2 regions of the Pseudomonas sp. FP597 genome follow, and region 1 is predicted to be linked to the other one. Evidence: predicted binding sites of a transcription regulator. Region 1 holds the regulator's gene; the other holds the start of a gene.
The links. The regulator FliA, encoded in region 1, starts transcription of late flagellar genes. The targets are predictions, from matches to a motif close to CTAAAGTTTNNNNNNNNNNNGCCGNTAA.
Positions count from the first base shown of each region.

Region 1 (3,412 bases):
GCTCTAAAATTTCGCCGGCCTCTACAAGGAAATCCTGAAGGATCTCTTCATCGGCGCCGAAGCTCATGTGGGTGCTCCTTAGAAGCCTAAACTGGATAACAGGTCATCTACGTCATCCTGACCTGACACAACGTCTTCACGTTTATCGGCATGAATCTGCGGACCTTCACCCTTGGCGAGATGTTTTTGTGGATCTTTTTCCGAGAGGATCGCTTCGCGGTCATGTTCGATACCGGCAAAACGATCGACCTGGCCTGCCATAAGCACCAATTTGAGCAAGTTACTTTCCACTTCGGTGACCAATTGGGTCACGCGCTTGATCACCTGACCAGTGAGGTCCTGGTAATCCTGGGCCAGCAGAATGTCGTTGAGGTTGCTGGAAACCGTACGGTTTTCCTGCTCGCTGCGTGACAGGAACCCTTCGACCCGGCGGGCCAGTTCACGGAACTCTTCAGCGCCCACTTCGCGGCGCATGAAGCGGCCCCAGTCAACGCTCAGGGCCTGGGCTTCGGTGGCCATGCCGGTCACCAGCGGCGTGGCGTTTTCCACCAGGTCCATGGTGCGGTTGGCCGCCGCTTCAGTCAGCCTGACCACATAGGACAGACGCTCGGTGGCGTCGGTGATCTGTGAGATTTCTTCGGCCTGGGGCATGTGCGGGTCAATCTGGAAATTGACGATCGCGCTGTGCAGCTCGCGTGTGAGCTTGCCCACTTCCTGGTACAGGCCTCGGTCACGGGTCTGATTGAGCTCATGGATCAACTGCACCGCGTCACCGAACTGGCCTTTTTCAAGGCATTCGACCAACTGGTGAGCATGTTTTTTCAGGGTGGACTCAAAGTCTCCCTGTGACGTTTCGTTATGCTCCATAGCTCCCCCGCGATGGCATTAGCCGTGGATGCGTTCGAAGATTTTTTCGATCTTCTCTTTCAAGGCCTGTGCAGTGAATGGCTTGACCACGTAACCGTTGACCCCGGCCTGGGCGGCCTCGATGATCTGCTCACGCTTGGCTTCGGCGGTCACCATCAACACGGGAAGGCTGCGCAGTTTTTCGTCGGCGCGCACGTGGCGCAGCAGGTCGATACCGGTCATGCCCGGCATGTTCCAGTCGGTTACCAGAAAGTCGATGCTCCCGCTGTTGAGGATCGGAATCGCCGTCAGGCCGTCATCCGCCTCGACCGTGTTGGTGAACCCAAGGTCACGCAACAGGTTTTTTATGATCCGCCGCATCGTTGAGAAGTCATCAACGATGAGGATTTTCATGTTCTTGTCCAATTCGACCTCCAAGCAGTCTTAAACGCGCCCAGCACCTGGACGCGCCATTTCAATCAACAGGCATTACACAAATAGGACTGCCGGGGCCACCACGGGCCGAACCACGAAAATCAAACGCCCTCGCGGTATCGCTTTGCAGTGTCCCCACACTGCCTGTCAGCGCGCTCGCCACTCTCCCAAACGCCCCCGCAAACGGGCGGCGCATTGGCTGTGCAACTGGCTGACCCGCGATTCGCTGACACCCAGGACCTCACCGATTTCCTTGAGGTTCAGCTCTTCGTCGTAGTACAGCGCCAACACCAATCGCTCACGTTCCGGCAAATTGGCGATGGCGTCCGCCAACGCACCCTGGAAGCGTTGATCTTCCAGGTCGCGCGACGGCTCCATGTGTGCGCTCGCGCCGTCCTCGTGCAGCCCTTCGTGTTCGCCGTCCTGCAACAGGTCGTCGAAACTGAACAGGCGGCTGCCCAAGGTATCGTTCAAAATCCCGTAATAATCGTCGAGACTCAATTGGAGTTCGGCCGCAACTTCGTGATCTTTAGCGTCGCGACCGGTTTTTGCTTCAATTGCCCGAATTGCGTCACTGACCATGCGCGTATTGCGGTGAACCGAACGTGGCGCCCAATCCCCCTTGCGCACTTCATCGAGCATCGCGCCACGAATGCGGATACCCGCATACGTCTCGAAACTGGCGCCTTTGCTGGCATCGTATTTGGTCGACACTTCGAGCAGGCCGATCATGCCGGCCTGGATCAGGTCTTCGACCTGGACGCTGGCGGGCAGGCGTCCCAGCAGGTGATAGGCAATGCGTTTGACCAGCGGCGCATAGCGCTCGATCAACTCACCCTGGCTGTCACGGGCGGACTTCTTATAAGCGTTATAGCCGTTCGCTGTCATAGCACAGGTCCTGCGCTCGTCTGATGCACCAATCGTTCGACGAAAAACTCCAGATGCCCCCGAGGGTTGGCAGGCAAGGGCCAGGTATCGACCTTCTGGGCAATCGCCTTGAACGCCAAGGCGCACTTGGAACGAGGGAACGCTTCGTAGACTGCACGCTGCTTTTGCACAGCCTTGCGCACGCACTCGTCGTAGGGAACTGCACCAACGTATTGTAAGGCGACATCGAGAAAACGATCCGTGACCTTGGTCAACTTGGCGAACAGGTTGCGTCCTTCCTGCGGGCTCTGGGCCATGTTGGCCAGCACGCGGAAGCGGTTCATGCCGTAGTCACGGTTAAGCAGTTTGATCAGGGCGTAGGCGTCGGTGATCGAGGTGGGTTCATCGCAGACCACCAGCAGTACTTCCTGCGCCGCGCGCACGAAGCTGACCACGGACTCGCCGATCCCGGCGGCGGTGTCGATCACCAGCACGTCGAGGTTGTCGCCAATATCACTGAAGGCCTGGATCAGGCCGGCATGCTGTGCCGGGCTCAGGTGCACCATGCTCTGGGTGCCCGACGCGGCCGGCACGATGCGGATCCCGCCAGGGCCCTGCAGCAGCACATCGCGCAGCTCACAGCGCCCCTCGATCACATCGGCCAGGGTGTGTTTGGGCGTCAGCCCCAGCAGAACGTCGACGTTCGCCAGTCCCAGGTCAGCATCCAGCAGCATGACGCGACGGCCAAGCTCTGCAAGCGCCAGGGACAAATTCACTGACACGTTAGTTTTTCCGACGCCACCTTTGCCGCCGGTCACCGCGATCACCTGTACGGGATGCATGCTGCCCATTTTATTTCTTTACCTTGTCTTGCTTAGACGCAGGCTACATGGCTTGGCCGCGTGAATCGCTTGCAGACCATCGATGTAGATACATTTCACGGTGCTCATCGACTTCAACCGACCCGTTTTGCCGGGTGGTGGTAGAGATCGGCGAACATGTCGGCCATCGCTTCCTCGCTAGGCTCGTCTTGCATTTGTACGCTCACGGCACGGCTGACCAACTGATGACGGCGCGGCAGATGCAAATCATCCGGGATCCGCGGCCCATCGGTCAGGTAGGCAACCGGTAATTCATGGCTGATCGCCAGGCTCAACACTTCGCCCAGGCTGGCGGTTTCATCCAGTTTAGTCAGGATGCAGCCGGCCAGGCCGCAACGTTTGTAGCTGTGATACGCAGCGGTCAGAACCTGTTTCTGGCTGGT
Region 1 covers NZ_CP117432.1:4,586,090-4,589,501, forward strand. The annotation lists gene PSH66_RS20850 (chemotaxis protein CheA) at 1-67, opposite strand, end outside; gene PSH66_RS20855 (protein phosphatase CheZ) at 79-867, opposite strand; gene PSH66_RS20860 (chemotaxis response regulator CheY) at 886-1,260, opposite strand; gene fliA (RNA polymerase sigma factor FliA) at 1,429-2,169, opposite strand; gene fleN (flagellar synthesis regulator FleN) at 2,166-2,999, opposite strand; gene flhF (flagellar biosynthesis protein FlhF) at 3,104-3,412, opposite strand, start outside.

Region 2 (3,412 bases), 1.1 Mb from region 1:
AAAGCGCAGTGCTCTTGCATCCGATAGTCAGGTCGCCAAACCTGATCGCCATGTGGGCGACGGGGCGGACTATAAGCGGCATTGGGTTTTGGGGGCAACCTTGGGATTGTAAGTGAGGTCGGTGAGGAACGAGGCAAAGGGCAGACTGGGAGGAACGACTTTTAAGCAGAATCGGCCGAAAACTACTCCCAACCCCATCACTAACGAAACCGCCTCCCCAGCGCATCCAGCCTCACCGCAATCGGCGGCAACTGCTCGCTGCTTCGGGCCAGCATCTCCACATCCTGCGCCGTGCTCTGCGCGATGCTCTGTACCGAGTGCAAGCGCCCGACGATCTCCAGATTCGCCTCCGTCTGCTCGCGTGTGGTGGTGAAAATCCGCCCATTCAGTTCATCGATCTGCCTGATGTCATTGCCCACCGCGCCTAGCATCTGCACGGCCACCTGGCTGTCTTCCACGCAGCGCTCCACGCCTTGTTGGCTGTCGTGCATGGCCTCGACCGCCTGGCGGCTGCCGTGTTGCAACCCTTCGATGATGGTTTTGATTTCCTGGGTGGAAACGGCGGTGCGCTGCGCCAGGCTGCGCACTTCATCGGCCACCACCGCAAATCCCCGGCCTTGCTCACCCGCGCGGGCGGCTTCGATGGCGGCATTGAGGGCGAGGAGGTTGGTCTGGTTGGCGATGCTGCTGATGACTTCGAGTACCGAGCCGATCTGCTCGGCTTGGACGGCCAGGCCCTGGACCGTCTTGTTGGTGCCCTCCAGGCGGGTGGCCAGTTGGGTGATTTCGTGTTGGGCGCGGCCGACGCTTTCCTGACCGCGCAGGATCTGTTTGCTGGCGACGCCGGCATGTTCAACGGCTTGTTCGACGTGCACCGCGATGTTGTCCATGGCGTGTTCCATGCGTTGCATGGAGCCGGTCATTTCGCTGATTTCGGCCAATTGATGCCGTGCGCCTTTTTCCAGGGTGCCGCTGGCGTGGGCCAGTTCCTGGCCGAGTTGGCCGAGGCCATGGGAGTCACGGGCCACGCCGTCGATCAATTGAGTGAGCTGTTGCAGGAAGTGGTCGAAGCGTTTGGCGAGGGATACACGCACCTTGCCTTCGCCGTGGGCGGTTTGCGCGCTGAACTGGGAGGTCACGTCGAGCATCTTCTCGAGCATTTCCTGGCTCTCCACCGCTTCAGTCTGGCTGTGCACGGCGAGGTAGAGCAGGGCGACGGTTTCCATCACCACATAGAACGCGTGGACGAACACCATGGCCCAGCCGCCGTGGTGTTGCATCACGAACACCGGGAACCCTTGGTGCTGCAAGGCGTGGAAGACTACGTGGTGCACGGCGATGGTGACGGCGGCCACCAGGATCGGCAGCCAGTCGCGGTAGAACGTCAGCACCGCCAGCAGCGCGAAAATGCCGAAGTGCGCTTCGATCACGCCCTGGGCCTGGTTGATGTGCAGCGCGGCCATGACCATCAGCCCCGCGCCCAGTGCGCAACGCATCATGCGGGTGCCGCCGATGGCGCGATAGAGCACGGTCAGCACCAGACTGGTGCCGCCCCCGACGACGAGCGCCTGGGTGAGCGTGTCGTGCCAGAACGCCAACCCCAGGGAGAACAGGGACATCAGCCACATCAACGCCAGCATGATGCGGTCGGCCTTGCGGTAGTGCTCCAGGAAACGGGTATGGGCAGGCATTCACTCTTACTCCTTGTGGACGGGCCAGGAACAAAGCATGCGGCGTGCCACGATGGCGCGCGGGTACAGAGCAAAACAGGTATCGGGATTTTTGCAGAGTCAGGGAAGCCAAACGGCGTATCGGCATTGGGGGCCGGAACTTTAAGCGCTCTTCGAAGCCTTGCTGTAATGCCAGTCAGTTAAGGACGAACACTGTGCCTGTGGCGAGGGAGCTTGCTCCCGTTGGACTGCGCAGCAGTCCCATTGTTTGTAGACAAAGAGCGGGGGCCGCTTCGCGGCCCAGCGGGAGCAAGCTCCCTCGCCACAGGTCACTTTCTACCCTTTCAACTTCTTAACTGCCTGGGATTAAGCTATCGGTCAGAACGTGTACTTGGCCGTCAGCATCATATTCCGTGGGGTGCCGTAGGCGTCGCCGCCGTAGTCCACGGAGTTGGCGATGGTGGAGTAATAGCGGCGGTCGAAGATGTTGTTGGCGTTGAGCTGCAGGTCCACATGCTCGTTGACCTTGTAGCCGGCCATCAGGTCGGTGATGGCGTAGGTGCCTTGTTGGAGGCGGTAGGTGCTGCCATCCGTCAGCTTGACGTCGTTGTACATACGGCTCTGCCAGGAGATGTTGCCGCCTACCCGGAATTTTTCCAGCGGGCCCTGGAGGTTGTAGCGGGTGGTCAGTTTGAACAGGTGTTCCGGTGTGTCGGTGTTGTACTGCTTGTTGACCTTTTGCGGGTTGGCATCGTCTTTGATGGTGTGGGTTCGCGCGTAGGTGTAGCCACCGCCGACTTGCCAGTTCTCGGTCAAGGCGCCTTGCAGCTCGAAGTCGATCCCCTGGCTGCGAATCTCGCCCGAGGCTTCATAACATTCGGTCTGCGGGCAGTTTTGCACGAACACTTGGGTGGCGCGGTTTTCCTGGTCGACGCGGAACAGCGCGACGCTCGCATTCAACGCGCCACCGAGGTATTCGCCCTTGATGCCGACCTCGTAGTTCTTGCCGACAATCGGCTTGACCGGCGTGCCGGCGGTGTCCTTGGCGCTTTGCGGCGTGAAGATGTCGCTGTAGCTGACGTAGACCGAGTGATGGTCGTCCAGCTCGTAGATCAGGCCGGCGTAGCGGGTGAGGTTGCGGGTGACCTTGTAGTCGCCGCTGTCGCTGCCGTGGGCGTCGTAGTCATACCAGTCCAGGCGCCCGCCGAGGATCAGTTTGAGTGGGTCGGCCAGGCTCAGGCGCGTGGTGAGGTAGACGCCGTCCTGGGTGGCTATTGCACGGTCGTCGACGGTGTGGACGAAATTCGGTTTGCCCGCCGTCAGCGGCCAGTTGCTGTCGTACGGGCTGTAGTTGTGGGTGGTCATGTCGTAGATGCGCCGGCTGGCGCCCACCACCAATTCATGGGTACGCCCGAATGCCTGGAACGGGCCGCTGGCAAAGGCGTCGACGCCAGCCTGGTTTTCGTCGTAGGCGGCCTGGTAGACCGTGCGCGCCAGTGACTTGTCGGCGGCCCAGCGCGATTGGTAGGAACCGGAGAACAGCGCATTCTGTTCGGCGTAGTTGGCGTTGACCTGCAGTTTCCAGTCATTGGCCAGTTGCTGGCGCAGTTCGGCGAAGACGGTGTTGATTTCCTGGTCTTTGTTCTCCCAATCGGTGCCAGGGTTGTAGGCGCGCGGCAGGTCCAGGTGATGGCCGTCCTGGCCGATCATGGCGGAGCCCCAGAAGTAGTTGGTCTTGTCCT
Region 2 covers NZ_CP117432.1:3,523,119-3,526,530, reverse strand. The annotation lists gene PSH66_RS16145 (methyl-accepting chemotaxis protein) at 201-1,691, opposite strand; gene PSH66_RS16140 (TonB-dependent siderophore receptor) at 2,049-3,412, opposite strand, start outside.
Region 2: PSH66_RS16145 (methyl-accepting chemotaxis protein) is a predicted target of FliA. The motif match lies at 1,809-1,836, and genes of this name have one in related genera.